Regions from separate parts of the Streptomyces sp. NPDC047130 genome, predicted to be linked through region 1. Evidence: riboswitches for the same ligand, from Rfam matches in the RefSeq annotation. Region 1 holds a riboswitch; each other region holds the start of a gene.

Region 1 (6,460 bases):
CTGACGGCGGGTCTGGGAGCGGTAGACGCGGGCGGCGGTCTGCTCACCGAGCAGCCGCAGCCGGGTGGTCGTGGAGAACCGGTCCCGGTTCTGCGCCATCTTCTCCGCGCCTCCCCGTGGGCGTTTCGTGTGCCGTGCGTGCCGTGTGCCGTGCGGCGTGTGCCGTGCGGGCCGGCGTCGTGCTGTCCCGTCCCGCGTGCTCCTTCCCCGCACACGGTACGTGACGCCGGGACGCCGTGGGGCGCGGACAGGGGCGTGCCCCCGGAGCCGGGGCTCCGGGGGCACGCGAGGGGCCGTCGGGCAGGTCAGCCCTTGAAGCGCGGGAAGGCGCTGCGGCCGGCGTACACGGCGGCGTCGTCGAGGATCTCCTCGATGCGCAGCAGCTGGTTGTACTTGGCGACGCGCTCGGAGCGGGCCGGGGCGCCGGTCTTGATCTGGCCGCAGTTGGTGGCGACGGCGAGGTCGGCGATGGTGACGTCCTCGGTCTCGCCGGAGCGGTGGGACATCATGCACTTGAAGCCGTTGCGCTGGGCCAGCTCGACGGCGTCCAGGGTCTCGGTCAGGGAGCCGATCTGGTTGACCTTGACCAGCAGGGCGTTGGCGGCGCCCTCCTCGATGCCGCGGCCGAGGCGCTCGGGGTTGGTGACGAAGAGGTCGTCGCCGACGAGCTGGACCTTGTCGCCCAGCTTCTCGGTGATGACCTTCCAGCCGTCCCAGTCGTCCTCGAACAGCGGGTCCTCGATGGACACCAGCGGGTAGGCCGCGACGAGCTCCTCGTAGTACTCCGTCATCTCGGCGGCGGAGCGCTCCTTGCCCTCGAATAGGTACTTGCCGTCCTTGTAGAACTCGGAGGCGGCGACGTCGAGGGCGAGGGCGACCTGCTGGCCGGGGGTGTAGCCGGCCTCCTTGATCGCCTCGAGGATCAGGTCCAGGGCCTCGCGGTTGGAGCCGAGGTTCGGGGCGAAGCCGCCCTCGTCGCCGAGGCCGGTGGACAGGCCCTTGGTCTTCAGCACCTTCTTCAGCGTGTGGTAGACCTCGGTGCCCCAGCGCAGGGCCTCGGAGAAGGACTCGGCGCCGATCGGCGCGATCATGAACTCCTGGATGTCCACGTTGGAGTCGGCGTGCGAGCCGCCGTTCAGGATGTTCATCATCGGCACCGGCAGCAGGTGCGCGTTGGGGCCGCCCAGGTAGCGGAAGAGCGGCAGGTCGCTGGCCTCGGCGGCGGCGTGGGCGACGGCGAGGGAGACGCCGAGGATGGCGTTGGCGCCGAGCGAGCCCTTGTTGTCGGTGGCGTCCAGGTCGAACATCGCCTGGTCGATCAGGCGCTGCTCGGTGGCGTCGTAGCCGACGAGCTCCGGGCCGATCTGCTCGATGACGGCGAGGACGGCCTTCTCGACGCCCTTGCCGAGGTAGCGGTTCTTGTCGCCGTCGCGGAGCTCGACGGCCTCGAAGGCGCCGGTGGAGGCGCCGGACGGGACGGCGGCACGACCCGTGCTGCCGTCGTCGAGGCCGACCTCGACCTCGACCGTGGGGTTGCCTCGGGAGTCCAGGATTTCCCGGGCTACGACGACGTCGATGGACGGCACGAGCATCTCCTTCTGGGATGTGACGCGGGTGGCGCCGGACCACCTGGCCCGGCACGGGGTGCACAGCCTCCGTGGCTCTGCGAGACCGAGCCTAACCGGCCGGGCGGGATCGGCCAGCCGGTCACCCCCTGTACGGAGGGGTAACAGGAGATTAATTGTTCCGGCTCGAAACAAAAAGCCCTGGAGGCGGATCCGCCGGAAACGCCCCCGCCCCCGGGCGCGTGGTGACGCGCCCGGGGGCGGGAGGTTCGTGCGACGGGCGGACCGGTCAGCCCAGGTGCAGCATCTGGCCCGGGTAGATCAGGCGCGGGTCCTCGACGACGTCCTTGTTCAGCTTGAAGAGCTTCTTCCAGCCGCCCTTGATGTCGTGCTCCTCGGCGATCAGGCTGAGCGAGTCGCCCTTGACGACCTTGTACTCACCGTCACCCTTGAGGACCTTCTCGCCGGTGGGCGTGGTGACCTTCTCCTGCTTCTTCGGCTTCTCCGCCTTGGCGGGCTGGGCCGGGGTCTCCTCGGCCTGCGGCGCGGGGGCGGGAGCCTCCTGCTGCGGGGCCTCCTGGGCGGGGGCCTCGGCGGCGCCGCCCTGGTAGGGGGTGCTGGAGAGGCCGGTGCCGCAGTGCGGCCAGGCGCCCGGGCCCTGCTCGGCGAGGACCTTCTCGGCTATCTCGATCTGCTGGGCCTTGGTGGCCTGGTTGGCCTGGGCGGCGTACTGGGTGCCGCCGAAGCCGGCCCAGGTCTGGCTGGTGAACTGCAGACCGCCGTAGAAGCCGTTGCCGGTGTTGATGGACCAGTCGCCGCCCGACTCGCACTGGGCGACGGCGTCCCACTCGGACTCGGTGGCGGCGGACGCGGTGCCCGCCGTCAGCAGCGGGGCGGCCACGACCGCGCCGGTGAGACCGGCGACGGCGAGAGCGCGCTTGGCCTTGGACGGACGACGGTGCTTGCCCTGGCAGGTAAACGACATGGAGGTATCCCCTCACCGACGCCTACGAGGTGAGCTGTCGGGTTCGGGCTATGAGGGTCGCCCGGCCGCACACCTCTCGGTGCGCGGCTTCACCCCTAGCCGTTCCGGCGGTCTGGCCGCCGGGCCGGCACTTACCTGGTTCCCCCGCTCCTGCCTACGGCGCATGACGCGACGACATGTCCCGTACGGCCGTTGGCAGGATTAGGCGTGACGGCCGCCGGGGCCCGCTGGAGCGAGCGGTTCGACGTTAGCCACGCCCATGCCGGGATTTCAAAGACGATCAGGGCTTCTGAGACCCATCTCTCACTTCTCCGGAATCAGACATTCCAGGACGAAAAGGCGGGTAACTCCCCCGATTTTGCCCGCCTTTCGCCCTTCTCCTGCCGTCGTCCCGACCGCTACGGGAGGGTGAGGACCATGCCCGACACCAGGCGGTCCGGGTCCTTCCCGATCAGGTCGCGGTTCTCCTCGTAGAGGGCGCGCCAGCCGCCCTTGACGCCTTCCGACTTGGCGATGGAGACCAGGCTGTCGCCGGCCCGCACCTGGTAGGTGTCCGCGGGGGCGGCGTGCCGGCCCGAGGTGCCGGAGCCGGACTGCGCGGCGGTCTCGTCGGCGCTGGGGCCGCGGTGGCGGCCGGAGCCGGAGGAGGAACCGGTGCTCTCCTCCTGCGCGGTGTCCCCGCCGAAGAGCGGGGTGTCGTCCTGGAAGAGGGGACCGTCGCCGTCGCCGAACAGCGGGGCGTCCTCGTCCGGCGCGTCCTCGCCGGTGGCGCCGTCCTGCTCGCCGCCGTCGCCGCGGACCGGGACGTCCTCGCCGGAGCCGCCCTTGCCGGTCCCGCCCTTGTCGCTGTCGTCCTTGCCGCTGTCGCCGCCGACGCCGTTCTGGCCGTCCTGGCCGTTCTGGCCCCCGCCGGTCTCGGGCAGGTCCGGGATCACCGGGCTGCCGGTGCCGGTGTCCACCAGGCCGAGGTCCTGGCCGAGGTCCAGGAGGCCGCCGCCCTGCGCGGAACCGTAGCCGGAGCCGGGGAGGAAGCCGTGGTCCGAGGCGCCGTTCGCGCCCTCGCCGGACCGCCCCTGCCCACGGGCGTCACCGGTCTCGCCGTCCACGACGCCCGACTTGTCGCTGTTGCGGCTCCTGTCGCTCTTGTCGGTCTTGCCGCTTTCGCCGGTTCCGGCCAGGTCGCCGCCGACGGAACCCCAGCCGGAGGCCGAGCCGTCGAAGGCGCCGGGGCCGGTCACGTCGCCGGTCCGCAGCGCGTCCACGCCGGTGTCCACCTCGGCGGCGGGGCCGTCCTCGCGCAGACCGTTCATGGCGCCGCAGGCCAGCCACGGGGTGGCTCCCTGCTCGGCGAGGATCCGCTCGGCCACCGCGATCTGCTGGGAGCGGCTCGCCTCCGACGGCTTGGAGGCGTACGACAGGCCGCCGTGCTCCTCCCACTGGTCCTGGGAGAGCTGCAGGCCGCCGTAGAACCCGTTGCCGGTGTCGGCGCTCCAGGCGCCGCCGCTCTCGCATTCGGCGACCCGGTCCCAGGTGGCCCCCTCGGCCGCGCCGGCGCTCGAGGCCGCGAACAGCGGGAGGGCGAGTGCGGAACCGGTCACGCCGGCCGCGACGACGACCGCCGGCGCCTGACGGGGGCGGCGGTGACGACCGTTTCCGGAGAGCATGCGGGTGGCCTTTCGTCGACTACAGGGGCCGCGTCGACCCGGTCGGCATCCCGCCGCAGGGGTCGTCGCGTCTGTGCGGGAACGTAGCCGGTGATCAACGTTCGTCACAACTCGATGTCGCAAGGAACACACGAACGTCACGGAACTGTCGAGGTCGTGCTTCCACTTGAGCCCTGCTCGGGGGCGAACTCGACCGGAAGAGTTCGCAGGCCACGCATGATCAGTCCGCCCCTCCATCGCAACTCGGCGGGCTCCAGGCCCAGTTGGAGGTCGGGGAGCCGAGTGAGCAAGGTCGCGAGGGCGGTTCGGCCCTCGAGCCGGGCCAGGGGGGCGCCGAGGCAGTAGTGGATGCCGTGTCCGTAGCCCAGGTGCTGGTTGTCCCGCCGGGACAGGTCCAGGGTGTCCGGTTCGGCGAACCGCTCCGGGTCCCGGTCCGCCGCCGCCAGCACCACCAGGACCGGGTCGCCCGCCGCGATCCGCTGCCCGCCGACGGTCAGCGGCTCGGTGGCGAACCGCCAGGTCGCCAGCTCCACGGGGCCGTCGAAGCGCAGCAGTTCCTCGATGCCGGTCTCCAGCAGGCTCTCGTCGCCCGCCGCCAGCGACCGCTGGAGCCGCTCGCGCTCCCCGGGGTGGGTGAGCAGGGCGTAGGCGCCGTTGCCGATCAGGTTCACGGTCGTCTCGAAGCCGGCGAAGAGCAGGATGAACGCCATCGCCGCGGCCTCGTTCTCGGTGAGGTGCTCCCCCTCGTCCGAGGCGCGGATCAGGCCGGAGATCAGGTCCTCGCCGGGCGCGGGTTCCGCGGACAGCGCCTCGCGCTTGCGGTGGATCAGTTCGGCGAGGTAGCCGCGCATCTTCTTCACCGACCGCGCCACGCCGCCGCGCGGGCCGCCGCCGTGGCGGATCATCATGCCCGCCCAGTCGCGGAAGTCGTCCTGGTCCTCGCGGGGGACGCCGAGCAGGTCGCAGATCACGTAGATGGGGAGCGGGAACGCGAACTCGTGGATCAGGTCCGCGCTGCCGCGCGCGGCGAACCCGTCGATCAGGGTGTCGGTGAGCTCCTGCACGCGGGGGGCGAACTCCGCGACGCGGCGGGGGGTGAACGCCTTCGACACCAGGCGGCGCAGACGGGTGTGGTCCGGCGGGTCGATGTTCAGCAGGTGCGTCATCAGGTCGGCCTTGCGCTCGCCGGGGATGCCGGTCTTGTTCCGGGCGTGCGCGGGCTCGTCGTGGTGCGCGGGGTTCTTCGACAACCGGGGGTCCGCGAGGGTCTGCCGGGCGTCGGCGTACCGGGTGACCAGCCAGGCCTCGACGCCGCTGGGCAGCCGGGTGCGGTGCACGGGGGCGTGCTCGCGGAGCCAGGCGTAGGCGGGGTACGGGTCGGTGGCGAACTCCCAGGTGAAGAGTTCCGGGGCGGACGGTTCGGGGTGCGGCTCGTTCACCCCACGACGGTACGCGGGACCGCGGAGCGGTGCCGACGCGGACCTCGGCGGGGCCGACGCGGACCTCGGCGGGGGCGCGCGGTGCCCACCGCCGCGTGGGCACCGGTCCCGCGCGCCACCGGGCGCCGTCCGCCGCCGGACCCGTCCAACCGGCACTGCGGTGCCCGTCCGTGGGTGGTCCGCCCGCTCCCGAACCTCGGCGCGCGGGAGCGCGGCAGCGCGCAGGTAGCGCCCCGTGGGCCGCCCGAGGGGCCCGGCCGGCCCCGGAGGCCCGCCCGCGCCGCGGCATCATGCCGCGGGGGCAGGCCGGGGGTGAGGTCAGGGCGCGGGAGGGGTTTCCGCCGCGTGGATGGCGTCGCGGTAGGCGCGGGCGGCCGCGCGGAGCGCGGACTCGGGGTCGACCCCGGCCGCCTCGGCGCGGACCGCGAGGGTCAGCAGTTCGTACCCCACGCCCTCCCCCGCCGGCAGCGGCGCCTCCAACCCGGCCTTCCGCGCCCGCGACGCCAGCTTCGCCGCCAGCGCCAGCGCCGGCTGGCCGAGCGGCACCCCCTCGGTGACCGAGGTCCGCTGCTTCTCCACCGCCTTGGTCCGCAGCCAGTGCTCCTCGACCTCTTCCGGCGTCGCCGCGGACTCCTCGCCGAAGACGTGCGGGTGCCGGTGGATCAGCTTGGCGACCAGACCGCCCGCCACGTCGTCCACCGAGAACGGCTCCTCCTCGTCCTCCTCCGCCATCCGCGCGTGGAAGACCACCTGGAGCAGCACGTCCCCGAGTTCCTCCCGCAACTCCTCGCGGTTGCCCGTCTCGAT
Region 2 (6,460 bases), on a different contig from region 1:
CGCCGCCCCCAGACGGGGTCGAACAGCACCCGGTGGCCGTCGATCTCGGTCAGCACCGTGGAGTGGCCGAGCCAGGTGACGCGCAGCCCGTCGGCGGGCGGCGTCGCCAGGTCCTCGAGGGTGGTGGGGTGCAGGGGCACGGGCCGTGCCGGGGCGCGCAGGGCGCGGGCCTCGCGGTCGAGGAAGCCCTTGGCGAGCTCACCCCGGGAGGCGGGCGCGGGTGTGGTGCGGACCGGTCCGGCCGGGTTGCGGAAGACGCCGTCCGCGAAGTGGGGCGACGCCTGAATGCGGGCCAGCCGCTCGCCCCGGGGCTCCGCTCCGAAGGACTCCGGGCTCAGGCCGCGCACCAGGGACGCGCCGGCGGCGGAGACGGATCGGGAAAGGGAACCGGTGTCGCTCACGGGTGGCCTCCAGCCGTGCTGCCTGTTCGGGTGTCCACGTTCCTGCTCATGCTCCTACGGACGCCGGGGAGCCGCCCGGCGTTGACCGGGGGCGGGACCGGACGCACGCGCGGCGTGCCGCTCCCGCCCGCCGAGGCCTCCGCCGGGCCTCCGCCGGGCGAAGGCCTCGGCGGGGGCGGGAGCCCACGGCTCAGACGGCGCGGGTCAGCCAGGACTTGAGGTTGTCCAGGGCCAGCGCGCCCTTGGCGACGACGGTGTCGCCGGAGGACTCGCCCCGCAGCCGGCGCCCGATCCACGGCACCAGGTGCTCGCGCGCCCAGTGCACGTCGTCGAGGCGGACCTCCAGGACGCCCCGCTGGGGCAGCGGCGGCCAGGGCTGCTCGGGGTCGGCGGGGACGTCGAGGCCGAGGACCTGGCCGGCGCGGAGGGCGACCCGGGTGTGCCCCTCGGCGGAGAGGTGCAGCCGGTCGCTGTCCCAGGCGCGGCGGTCCTGGACGCTGCGCAGCGACCACAGGTCGAGGACCCGGCAGTCGTAGCGGTCGGCGATGGCCCGGACGTGCCCGTTGTACGTGGCGATCTTGCCTCGGAGGTGCCTGAGCACCGGGACGCCGCGGGTGTCGAAGCCGGTCGCGACCAGGACGGTGCCGGCCGCCGAGGCGAGTTCGGCGACGGCCTTCTCGAAGCGCTCGGCGACCTCGTCGGGGTCGGTGCCGGGGCGCAGGATGTCGTTGCCTCCGGCGCAGATGGACACCAGGTCGGGGGCGAGCCCGCGGACCTGGGGGATCTGGTCGGCCATGACCTGGTCGAGCAGCTTCCCGCGCACGGCGAGGTTGGTGTAGTCGAACTCGCCCTCCGGACGGAGGTCGGCGAGGAGCACCGCGAGGCGGTCGGCCCAGCCGACGAACGTCCCGTCCGGTCCGGGATCACCGACGCCCTCGGTGAAGCTGTCCCCGACGGCCACGTACGACCCGATCGACCCCATCACTGTTCTGCTGTCATTCTTCGAATCGTCTGCCACATCGAGGCATCCTCCACCTTCGGATGTGAGCTACGCGACCGTAGGGAGGGGTTGACGGGCGGTGAGATAGGCCACTCGTCAACTCTTTCCCAACAGCGGAATAAACGTGGGCCGTTGCGACAGGGGCCGGACGCGGACCGTCGGGCGTCCTCGCCGGGACGCGGCGAGGGCCGTGCCCCCCGGTCGGGGGGGCACGGCCCTCGTTCGCGCGCAACCGCGAGGCCCTCGGGGGGTCAGCCCAGGCTGACGCCGTGCGAGCGGAGGTACTCGACCGGGTCCACGTCGGAGCCGTAGTCGGGCGAGGTGCGGATCTCGAAGTGCAGGTGCGGGCCGGTGACGTTGCCGGTGGCGCCGGACAGGCCGATCTGCTGGCCGACGGTCACGGTCTGTCCGGCGGAGACGGACAGCTGCGACAGGTGGGCGTACTGGGAGTACATGCCGTCCTGGTGCTGGATGACGACCTGGTTGCCGTAGGCGCCGCCGTTGCCGGCGGAGACCACGGTTCCGGCGGCGACGGACTTCAGCGGGGTGCCGGTGGGCAGCGCGAAGTCGACGCCGGTGTGGTAGCCGCTGGACCACATGCTGCCCGCGGTGCGGTAGGCGGTGCCGAGGGCGGCGTCCGCGGGGGCGGTGTAGCCGGCGGCGTTCGCGGCGTCGGCGACGGTCGTCTTCGGCGCGGCGGTCCCGGGGGCGGCGGCCTTGGCCTTGGCGGGCTGGGTGGCGGCCTTCTTGCCGAGCTCCAGCTTGGTGCCGGGCTTGATCAGGCGGGGGTTGTCGCCGACCACGTCACGGTTGATCTTGTACAGCTGCTTCCAGCCGCCGGAGACCTTCTTCTTCTCCGCGATCTTCGACAGCGAGTCGCCCTTCTTGACCGTGTAGGTCTCGGCGGCCGTCTTCTTCGCGGCGACCGGCAGGCTCTGGGCGGCCTGCTCCGGGGCGGCGGCGTGGGCGCCGGTGGCGCCGAACAGGGGCAGGCCGAGGGCCACGGCGCCGGTGCCGGCGACGGCGATGGAGCGGGTGAGGCGCTGGACGCCGGTGGGACGGCGGTGCTTGTGACGCTTCGCGGGCATGACGTTGTCCTCTCCGTCGCCTGCGAGGTGAGCTGTCGGGTGCGGGCTGGAGATGCCCGGCCGCGCTGGGCGCGGCTTTACCCCTAGCCCGTTCCGGAGACCGGAACAGGCGCGTACCTGTGGGTCCCCCGCTCCTGCCGTACTCGGGTTACTCGGGTGAGTGTGAGGGATCCGGTCGGCGGCAGGATTCGGCGTCCGCCCGGATCGGATCGTGAACGTATGCGACCGGCACGCAAGCGGACAAGCGCGGGATTTCCACGAACGTGCATTCTTTGTGATCGCTTGAGGGCAAAACGGTCACACAGAGTCGCCACGGGGACCACATCTCCCGCCGCGGGCACGGGAGTTGCACCTCGGACCCCGACGACGCTCGGTCACCGGTATGAGGCTGCTCACGCGCCGGTCCGCCCACACTCCGCCTCCTCGGGGCAAGTTGACCCATAAGCGGACAAGTACTCCTTGGTGCGTTATGTCCGTGATGCGACTTTTGCACCCACCGGTTCGCGCGACGTCCGGGCGACGGCACCCTCCTGGTCCCGCGGAGCCGTGTCGTATCGTCAGGACGCACCCGTCGGTTGCCGCGGCCGACGGGGCCAAGTGGGAGGAGCCACCCGTGACGCAGCAGGTCCCGTCGACCGAGCCCCAGCTCGCCGGAGTGCGGAACTTCCGGGATGTGGGCGGCATGCCCACCACGGACGGCCGCAAGGTGAGGAACGGCGTGCTGTTCCGCAGCGGCCACCTGGCGAGCGCCACCGCCGAGGACGCCGCGTTCCTCGCCTCCCTGAACCTGCACACGGTCTTCGACTTCCGCAACGACGCCGACCGGCGCCTGGAGGGCCCCGACGTCACGCTGCCGGGGGTCCGCGAGGTCCGGCTGCCGCTGTCCGACCCCGCCGACGGCGCCGAGTTCTGGAAGCGGGTCCGCCGCGGCGGCGTCGACGAGCTGCGCCCCCTGCTGGGCGACGGCCGGGCGGAGCAGCGCATGATCGCCTCCTACCGGGCGACCATCCTCACCCGTACCGACGAGCACTCCCGGGTGCTGCGCTCCCTCGCCGAGGACAGCATGCCGGCGCTGATGCACTGCTCGGCCGGCAAGGACCGGGCGGGCCTGTCGATCGCGATCACGCTGCTGGCCGTGGGCGTGGAGCGGGACGCCGTCACGGAGGACTACCTGAAGTCGGGGGCCAAGCACCGGCGCTACAAGCTGCACCGGGGCGGCGAGTCCTCGGACCCGTACACGCCGGAGATCACCGAACTGCTGAGCCCGCTGTTCGACGCCCGGCAGGAGTACCTGGGGGCGGCCTTCGAGACCATCGAGGAGACCTGGGGCGGCGTCGACGCCTACCTCACGGAGGGTCTCGGGGTCACGCCGGAGCTGCGGGCGCGGCTGCGCGAGCGGCTGCTCGACTGACCGCGCGGAGGGGCGGGCCCGGCCGCCCCGCCCCTCCCCCGCTCAGTTGGCGCGGGCGCCCGCCTCGAAGAGCAGCCAGATGAAGCCGGCGAAGAGGTGGCCCGCCACGATGTAGACGAAGAGGCGGATCCACAGGGCGCGGGGGAGCTTGTCCTCGATGTTCTTCACGACGTCCCTCCGGACGGGGTCGGGTGGCCCGCGGTCGCCTCGGGTCCGAGGCACAGCGCGGCCGTGGGGCTCTGCAACAGGGTGTGGACGAACAGGAGCCCGGCGCCGTCGGAGCTCTCGGCGGCCAGGCGGTGCGGGGTCAGCGAGTCGAAGTGGGCGCTGTCACCCGGCCCCAGCAGGTGGGACGTGTCCCCCAGGTGCAGGCGGAGCCGCCCGGTGAGGACGTGCAGCCACTCCTCGCCGGGATGGACGCGGACCACCTGGTCCTGCGGGCCGCCGCGGTGCGGGATGCGGACCCGCAGGGCCTGCATGGCGCGGCCCGGCGCCCCCGCCGGCCAGTAGCTCCACCCGCCGGCACGGGTCTCCAGGGCGTCGGCGCCCCGGACCACCGACTCGCGGTCCGGGGCGGTCTCGCCGAGCAGCTCGGAGACGGTGGTGCCGTACACCCGGGCGAGGCCGAGGAGCACGGGGAGGGAGGGCTGCCGGTGCCCCGTCTCCAGGCGGGAGAGGTGGGCCGGGGAGAGGTCCGCGGCACGGGCCGCGGCCTCGAGGGTCAGACCCGAGCGGTGGCGGAGCGCACGGAGCGTCGGAGCTACGCTGGGAAGGTCTCCCGGGGCACCGGGAGTCGCTGCGGACATACCACCATTCAGCCACGGGTTTACCCGGCAGGCAAATTCCTTGCCCCAGAGGCAAACCGCCGGGTCGGCGCACCGCCCCGGCGGCGCGTCGGTGACGCCCTGCCGCCTCCGGGAGCCCCTCCCCTGCGGGCGGGGCGTCCCGTGGTCACCGGTTGGCGACCGCCTGCCGCATCAGGTGGCGGCCGAAGTCCCACACCAGCCCGCCCTCGTGCGCGTCGTCCATCACGGCCGTGAACGCCGTCACGAACCGCTCGACCTCGCGCTCCCCGATGATCAGCGGCGGGATCAGCTTGATCACCTCGAGGTGGTCGCCGGAGACCTGCGTGAGGATCCGGTGCCGCCGCAGCAGCGGACCGACGACCATCTGCGCGAAGAGCCCCTTCCGCGCGGCCTGCAGCATCGCCCACCGGCCGCGCAGCTTGAGCGACCGGGGCCGGCCGAACTCGATGCCGATCATCAGCCCCCTCCCCCGCACGTCGGCGAGCAGCTCGTACCGCTCGGTGAGCGCCTCCAGCCGGGACCGCAGCATCTCTCCGGTCGCCCTCGCCCCGGCGACGACCTGGTCGTGCTCGATCACCGACAGCACCGCGAGCCCCGCCGCCATCGCCTGGGCGTTGGAACCGAAGCTGGCGGAGTGGACCAGCACCCGGTCCATGGAGGAGTACACCTTCCGGAAGATCCACTCCTTCCCGAGCGTCGCCCCGACCGGCACGTAGCCGCCGGAGAGCGCCTTCGCCACGCACACCAGGTCCGGTTCCACGCCCTCCTCGTGCTGGTGGGCGTAGAAGTCGCCGGTGCGCCCGAGGCCGGTCTGCACCTCGTCGGCGATCAGCAGCGCCTTGTGCCGCCGCAGCAGGTCCTGGGCGGCGGGCAGGTAGCCCGGCGGCGCCTCGTGCACGCCCTTGCCCTGGACGGGCTCGACGATCAGCGCGGCCACGTCGCCCCGGGCCAGCTCCCGCTCCAGCGCCCCGAGGTCGCCCAGCGGCACGGCGGTGTCGGGCAGCAGGGGGCCGAAGCCGTCCCGGAAGCCCGCCTCGCCGTTGACCGACAGGGAGCCGGTGGTCAGGCCGTGGAAGGAGTGGTCGCAGTGCAGGATCCGCGCCCGCCCGGTGGCCCGCCGGGCGAACTTCAGGGCGGTCTCCACCGCCTCGGTGCCGCTGTTGCAGAAGAAGACGCGCTCCAGGTGCGGGCTGTGGGCGAGCAGCCGCTCGGCGAGGAGCCCCGGCAGCGGCGGGCAGTCGAAGCGGGTGAGGTCGGCGAGCCGGGCGTCGAGGACGTCGTGGAGCGCCTTGCGGACGACCGGGTGGTGGCGGCCGAGGCCCATCACCCCGAAGCCGGCCAGCATGTCCAGGTAGTCGTTGCCCTCGGCGTCCCAGAAGTAGGCGCCCTCGGCCCGTTCGTACACCTTGTCGAAGCCGAGGGTGCGGAGCATCCGGGGGAGCTGGTGGTTGAGGTGGCGCTCGTGCAGGGCGTACCGCTCGCCGGACCGTTCGGCGAGCAGGGCGGCGAGGTCGAAACCGGTCACGGCCGCGGTTCCGCGGCGGTGACCGCGGCCGGCTCCGCCGCCTGCGGCCGGTTGGCCCTGTTGGTGGCCACCGTGTCCCGCAGGGCGCGCAGGGACTCCTTGAGGGACCCCATGGTGGCGAGCACGGCGGTGGGCTCGTATCCGCAGTGCGCCATGCAGTTGGCGCAGCGCGGGTCCTTGCCGCGGCCGTACTTCTCCCAGTCGGTGTCCTCGACCAGCTCGCGGTAGG
Region 3 (6,460 bases), on a different contig from region 1:
CGTGGACGACCAGGACGGGCTTGTCCGGCGCGTCGGCCCCCGCGGTGCGCAGGGCCTCCGCGAGCGCGGCGTCCGCCGCCGTGCCCCCGTCGCCCGCCGCCTCGTCGATGCGGGGGATGGCCGTGACCACCACGGCGTCGCTGCCGGGGTCGGCCAGGGCGCGGGAGAGCGCGCGGTGGAAGTCGTCGGGGGTGGCGGCGGTGGTGAGGTCCAGCGGGGGCAGCGGTTCCAGGCCCTCGGCGAGACAGGCGTCGTAGGTGAGCAGGCCCAGCGACTCGGAGTTGCCGAGGATCGCCACCCGGGGGCCGGCGGGCAGCGGCTGACGGGCCAGCAGGAGCCCCGCGTCGACCAGTTCGGTGATGGTGTCGACGCGGATCACGCCGGCCTGGCGGAGCAGCGCGGAGACGGTGTCGTGCGACAGCCGGGTGGCGCGCACGGCATGGCCCTGGGGCACGCCGCTGTGCCGGGCGCCCTGCACCACGACCAGCGGTTTGGCCGCGGCGGTGCGCCGGGCCAGCCGGTTGAACTTCCGCGGGTTGCCGATGGACTCGAGGTACATCAGCGCGACGTCGGTCTCCGGGTCGTCGTACCAGTACTGGAGGACGTCGTTGCCGGAGACGTCGGCGCGGTTGCCGGCCGAGACGAAGGTGGACACCCCGGTGACGCCGGTGACCCCGCCGTCACGCCGGTGGAGGCGGGAGAGCAGGGCGACGCCGATGGCGCCGGACTGGGTGAACAGGCCGATCCGCCCGGCGCGGGGCATCTCGGGGGCGAGGGAGGCGTTGAGCCGGACGTCGGCCGCGGTGTTGACCACGCCGAACGCGTTGGGCCCGATGACACGCATGCCGAACGCGCGTGCCCGGCGCACCAGTTGACGCTGCCGTTCCCGCCCCTCGGGGCCCAGCTCGGCGTACCCGGCGGAGAGGACGACCAGCCCCTGCACGCCGTGCGCCCCGCACTCGTCGACGACCTCGGGCACCCGGTCGGCGGGGACGGCGACCACGGCGAGGTCGACCGGCCCGTCGATCCCGGCGAGCGAGCGGCGGGCGGGGACGCCGTCGAGCTCGGTGAGGTCCTCGGGGAAGGACGGGTTGACGGCGTGGAGGGCGCCGGTGAAGCCGCCGTCACGCAGGTGCTCCAGCACGCTGCGGCCCACGCCGCCCCTGCCGCGGCTCACGCCGACGACCGCGACCGAGCCCGGGGCGAGCAGCCGCCGCACGGAGCGGGCCTCGGCACGCTGCTCGCGGGCCTGCTGGACGGCGAGCGAGCGGTCGGTGGGCTCGAGGTCGAGGTGCAGGCGGACCACGCCGTCCTCGAAGCTGCGCTTCTGGGCGTATCCGGCGTCCGTGAACACCTTGATCATCTTGGTGTTGGCGGGCAGCACCTCGGCGGTGAAGCGGCGCACGCCCCGTTCCCGGGCGACGGCGGCGATGTGCTCCAGCAGCGCGGAGGCGACACCGCGGCCGTGGTGGGCGTCCTGCACCAGGAAGGCGACCTCGGCCTCGTCGGCGGGCGAGGAGGCGGGCATGCCGGTGGCGTCGACCCGGTCGTAGCGGACGGTGGCGATGAACTCGCCGCCGAAGGTGGCCGCGAGGCCGACCCGGTCGACGTAGTCGTGGTGGGTGAACCGGTGCACGTCCTTGGCGGACAGGCGGGGGTACGGGGAGAAGAACCGCAGGTACTTCGACTCGTCGGAGACCTGCTCGTAGAAGCTGACCAGGCGTTCCGCGTCGTCCTCGGTGATGGGCCTGACGTGGGTGATGCCGCCGTCGCGGAGCACGACGTCGGCTTCCCAGTGTGCGGGGTACTCGTGACGGTCCGACGGGCTCTGCATGCCGCAAGCCTACGGCGCGCGGCCGCTTCGGGCGCGGGGCCGGTGGGCCCCGGTCCGCCGGGGGCGGGACGCACCGGCCAGGAGGGCCGCAAGGCGCCGCGGGGACGACGGGAGCCACGAGGACCGCGAGGACCGCGAGGACCGCGACGTTCACGACGAGAAGGAGGAGAGCGAGGTGCCGGAGATGGCCGAACGGCGGGTGAGGGTGGCGGGACCGGACGGGCTGCACGCCCGGCCGGCGGCGCGCTTCGTGCGCGCGGCGCAGGAGTCGGGGCTGCCGGTGCGGGTGGCCCGGGCGGACGGGGCCGGGGCGGGGCCGGTGAGCGCCGCGTCGATCCTGAAGGTGCTGGGCCTGGGGGTGCGGGGGGGCGAGGAGATCGTGCTGTCCTGCGAGGGCGAGGGCGCCGAGGCGGTGCTGCGCCGTCTCGCGGACCTGGTGTCGCAGCCGCCGCCGAGGGGGCCTGGACACGCGATGCTCTGAACACCTGCGCCTGGAACGCCGCTTTCCCCTCCGCCGTGCGCGCCGTCCGCATTTCCGGGCAGGCAAAAGCGCCGGGCAACACCTCGGACCGAAGAAAGACCGAAGGAATAGGCATGCGGTAACGAATTCCTTCGCCCTTGTATACGGCCTCGGTGTTAAGTGGAGAGGCCGCTCGTGTTTACGGCATGTTGCGAAGTCCTCACCACGTCCGGGCGCACCGCGCTTCCGCGGTTCTGCCCGGGAATGCGGAGCCGGTGCAGGGCGAGCGAGCGTTCGGTGTGCAGGGCGGTCGTCTGCCGGGCCCGCTCGCCGTCCCCGCGGGCCACGGCGTCGACGATGGCGCCGTGCTCGGCCCAGGTCTCGGTGGGCGCCGGCAGCGGGTCCACCGAGTACATCCAGGCGATCTTGTGCCGGAGCTGAGTGAGGGACGAGGTCAGGGCGCCGCTGCCGCAGGCCTGTGCGAGCGTCTCGTGGAACCAGCCCCCCAGGGATCGCAGGTCCTCGCCGTAGCCCCGCCGCGCCCGCTCCTGCCCCAGCCTGACCAGGCCACGGAGGACTTTCAGGTGGGCCTCGGTGCGGCGCTGCGCGGCCCGGGCGGCGCCCAGCGGCTCCAGCAGCAGCCGCATCTCCAGCAGGTCCGCGGCCTCCTGCTCGGTCGGCTCGGCCACACAGGCCCCGGCATGGCGCCGGGTGACCACGAAGCCCTCCGCCTCCAGGGTGCGCAGCGCCTCGCGGACCGGGACCCGGGAGACCCCGTAGCGCCGGGCGAGCAGTTCCTCGGTCAGCCGGCTTCCCCGCTCGTGGACGCCTGCGACGATGTCGTCCCGGATCGCCGTGCATACCGAATGCGCGGGAATACGCATGCCGACCTCCGCCTCGATGAATGAATTGACTCTAAGGCAATCGACGGCGATTTCCGACGGGAAGGCCCCGCGGACGGGGAATTTTTGGCCGTGGCCCGCCCGGTGCGTCCGGTGCGCCCGGAATCCTTCCGGAACGACGAAAAGCCCCCGCCCGGGAAACCGGGCGGGGGCTTTCGCGTGTGCGGGTGGCGTCAGAGGTTCACGCCGTGGGACCGGAGGTAGGCGACCGGGTCGATGTCGCTGCCGTACTCGGCGGTCATCCGCGCCTCGAAGTGGAGGTGCGGCCCGGTGACGTTGCCGGTGGCGCCGGAGCGGCCGATGTGCGCGCCGGGGGTCACGGCCTGGCCGGGGGTGACGCTGACCGAGGAGAGGTGGCCGTACTGGGTGTAGGTGCCGTCGTGCATCTTGATGACGACCTGGTACCCGTAGCTGCCGCCCCAGCCGGCCTCGACCACGGTGCCGCGGCCCACCGAGCGGACCGGGGTGCCGGCGGCGGCGTGGAAGTCGACGCCGGTGTGGCTGCCGGAGGACCAGACGGCGCCGCCGGCCTGGTAACCGGTGGAGACGTAGGAGCCGGCGATGGGGCTGACGAACATGGTGAGGCGGCGCAGGCGCTCGCGCTCGGCCTCGCGGGCGGCGCGGCGCTCGGCCTCCTCGCGCTCCTCGCGGGCCTTCGCGATGGCGGCCTTCTCGGCGGCCGCCCGCTCCTGGGCCTCGGCCTGCTCGTCGATCTGGTCGGCCACCCGGTCGCCGATGGTGACGACGGGCAGCAGGCCGGTGGTCTCGTTGACGGACGTCTCGGCGGCGGAGGCGGGAGTGGCCAGGGTGCCGACGACGCCGGTGGTGGTGAGAGCGGCGAGGCCTGCCAGGCCGGCGGTGGTACGGCTGGTCCGGCCGGGACGGCGGTGCCTGCCGGAGGCGCAGTTGAACGCCATGAAGTGGCTGAGTCCTTTCCTTCCCTCTCGCCGGCCGGGTTAGCTGTCGGGTTCGGAGCAGGAAGGTCTCCTACGGGCTTCTCCCACCGTGCGCACGCTGTGCGCGCGCCGTGCGGAAGGCACCCGATTCACCCCAGGGGATGCCGCTTGTGGGTCCCCGGCTCCCCTGGCTCGCGCCGTACGGGGATTAGGCGATGACTGCCCGGCGCCGCGGGCGCGGCGCACAAGTGTGGCGGACAGCCGGACCGAAGCTAATGGCGTGATCATTCGGATCACAAACGGATCAAGGCTTTTGTAGCGCATCCCACAGGGCAAACCGGACGCTTCCCTACGCAACGCATGTTGTCCGGGACGAAACGGGCCCCGGCGACCGGATGGGTCACCGGGGCCCGAACCGGCTTGTACGGGCGGTTACTCCGCGCCGACCACCGTCACCTCGCCGATGCCCAGGTCGCGGACCGGGCCGGCGATCTGCGCGGCGTCGCCGACGAGGACCGTGACCAGGCGGTCCACCGGGAAGGCGCTCACCGCGGCCGCCGTGGCCTCCACGGTGCCGGTGGCGGCGAGCTGCTGATAGAGCGTCGCCTGGAAGTCGTCCGGCAGGTGCTGCTCCACCTGGTCGGCCAGGGTGCCGGCCACCGCGGCGGCCGTCTCGTACTTCAGCGGGGCGACGCCCACCAGGTTCTGCACCGCGGTGTCGCGTTCGGCGTCGGTGAGGCCGCCCTCGGCCAGCGTGCGCAGCACCTGCCACAGGTCCTGCAGCGCCGGGCCGGTGTTGGGGGTGTCCACCGAGCCGCTGATGGCCAGCAGGGCCGCGCCCGAGCCGTCGGGCGCGGAGCGCAGGACCTGGGCGAAGGAGCGGACTCCGTAGGTGTAGCCCTTCTCCTCGCGCAGCACCTTGTCCAGCCGGGAGGTGAGCGTGCCGCCGAGGCAGTAGGCGCCGAGCACCTGGGCCGGCCACACGCGGTCGTGCCGGTCCGGACCGGTACGGCCGATGAGCAGCTGGGTCTGCACCGAGCCCGGGCGGTCCACGATCACCACGCGGCCCGTGTCGTCCGCCGTCACCGCGGGCACCGGGTGCGGGTCGGCCGGGGAGCCCGTCCACGCGCCGAGGGTCTCGGCCAGCAGGGCGTCGAGGTCGACGCCGGTGAGGTCGCCCACCACCACGGCGGTCGAGGTGGCGGGGCGGACGTGCCGCTCGTAGAAGGCGCGCACGGCGGCCGCGTCGATCTTCCCGACCGTCTCCTCGGTGCCCTGACGGGGGCGCGCCATCCGCGAACCGGCCGGGAAGAGCTCCTTGTAGAGCTCCTTGGCGGCGCGGCGGGCCGGGTTGGCCAGCTCGTGGGGGATCTCGTCGAGCCGGTTGCGGACCAGCCGGGACACTTCGTCCTCGGCGAACGCGGGGGCCCGCAGCGCGTCGGCGAGCAGCCCGAGGGCCTTGGGCAGCCGGGAGACCGGCACCTCCAGCGAGACCCGCACGCCGGGGTGGTCGGCGTGCATGTCCAGCGTGGCGCCGCACCGTTCGAGCTCGGCGGCGAAGTCCTCCGCGGAGTGCTTGTCGGTGCCCTCCGCGAAGGCGCGCGCCATGATGGTGGCGACGCCGTCCAGTCCGGCGGGCTCCGCGTCGAGCGGCGCGTCCAGCAGCACCTCGACCGCCACGACCTGCTGTCCGGGGCGGTGGCAGTGCAGGACCGTCATGCCGTTGTCCAGCGCGCCGCGCCCCGGGGCGGGGAAGGCCCACGGCTTGGGCTCGCCGGCCTGCGGCATCGGGTGGAACTCCATCGTGGCCAGCTCGGTCACTTGGCCTCCTCCTCGTTCTCGTCGGTGGCGGCCTCGTCCTCGCCCTCCGGGGTGATCGGCTCGTACACCAGCACCGCGCGGTTGTCGGGGCGGAGCCGGGCCTTGGCCACCTCCTTGACCTCCTCCGGCGTCACCTCCAGGACGCGGCGGACGGCGGTCAGGGCGAGCTGCGGGTCGCCGAACAGCACGGCGTAGCGGCAGAGTTCGTCGGCGCGGCCGGCGACCGTGCCGAGCCGGTCCAGCCACTCGCGCTCCAGCTGCGCCTGGGCGCGCTCCATCTCCGCGGGAGTGGGGCCCTCGGCGGCGAGCCGCGCGAGCTCCTCGTCCACGGCGGCCTCGATCACCGGGACCTCGACGTCCCCGGAGGTCTTGACGTCCAGCCAGCCCAGCGACGGGGCGCCCGCCAGGCGCAACAGGCCGAAGCCGGCCGTCACCGCGGTGCGGTCGCGGCGCACCAGCCGGTTGTAGAGGCGGGAGGACTCGCCGTAGCCCAGGATGGTCAGGGCCACGTCGGCCGCGTCGCAGGCGCGGGTGCCGTCCTCGGGGA

The links. Region 1 has a riboswitch for cyclic di-AMP ahead of ABZ836_RS27580 (transglycosylase family protein). Riboswitches for the same ligand answer to the same signal wherever they lie in the genome.
Region 2: it holds a riboswitch for cyclic di-AMP, as region 1 does, so the genes downstream of both, ABZ836_RS16730 (LysM peptidoglycan-binding domain-containing M23 family metallopeptidase) here and ABZ836_RS27580 (transglycosylase family protein) in region 1, are expected to answer to the same signal.
Region 3: it holds a riboswitch for cyclic di-AMP, as region 1 does, so the genes downstream of both, ABZ836_RS24540 (M23 family metallopeptidase) here and ABZ836_RS27580 (transglycosylase family protein) in region 1, are expected to answer to the same signal.

Annotation. Positions count from the first base shown of each region.
Region 1 covers NZ_JBEYUK010000033.1:16,058-22,517, forward strand. The annotation lists gene ABZ836_RS27570 (septum formation initiator family protein) at 1-99, opposite strand, end outside; gene eno (phosphopyruvate hydratase) at 306-1,592, opposite strand; gene ABZ836_RS27580 (transglycosylase family protein) at 1,855-2,550, opposite strand; cyclic di-AMP (ydaO/yuaA leader) riboswitch at 2,555-2,722, opposite strand; gene ABZ836_RS27585 (transglycosylase family protein) at 2,949-4,214, opposite strand; gene ABZ836_RS27590 (cytochrome P450) at 4,352-5,653, opposite strand; gene ABZ836_RS27595 (nucleoside triphosphate pyrophosphohydrolase) at 5,972-6,460, opposite strand, start outside.
Region 2 covers NZ_JBEYUK010000012.1:63,664-70,123, reverse strand. The annotation lists gene ABZ836_RS16740 (MBL fold metallo-hydrolase) at 1-296, opposite strand, end outside; gene ABZ836_RS16735 (SGNH/GDSL hydrolase family protein) at 592-1,383, opposite strand; gene ABZ836_RS16730 (LysM peptidoglycan-binding domain-containing M23 family metallopeptidase) at 1,653-2,489, opposite strand; cyclic di-AMP (ydaO/yuaA leader) riboswitch at 2,494-2,648, opposite strand; gene ABZ836_RS16725 (tyrosine-protein phosphatase) at 3,103-3,900, shown strand; gene ABZ836_RS16720 (DUF6126 family protein) at 3,943-4,068, opposite strand; gene ABZ836_RS16715 (XRE family transcriptional regulator) at 4,065-4,706, opposite strand; gene ABZ836_RS16710 (aspartate aminotransferase family protein) at 4,852-6,231, opposite strand; gene hpnH (adenosyl-hopene transferase HpnH) at 6,228-6,460, opposite strand, start outside.
Region 3 covers NZ_JBEYUK010000025.1:11,294-17,753, reverse strand. The annotation lists gene ABZ836_RS24555 (GNAT family N-acetyltransferase) at 1-1,834, opposite strand, end outside; gene ABZ836_RS24550 (HPr family phosphocarrier protein) at 2,019-2,315, shown strand; gene ABZ836_RS24545 (GntR family transcriptional regulator) at 2,471-3,178, opposite strand; gene ABZ836_RS24540 (M23 family metallopeptidase) at 3,370-4,113, opposite strand; cyclic di-AMP (ydaO/yuaA leader) riboswitch at 4,127-4,317, opposite strand; gene ABZ836_RS24535 (pitrilysin family protein) at 4,525-5,913, opposite strand; gene ABZ836_RS24530 (pitrilysin family protein) at 5,910-6,460, opposite strand, start outside.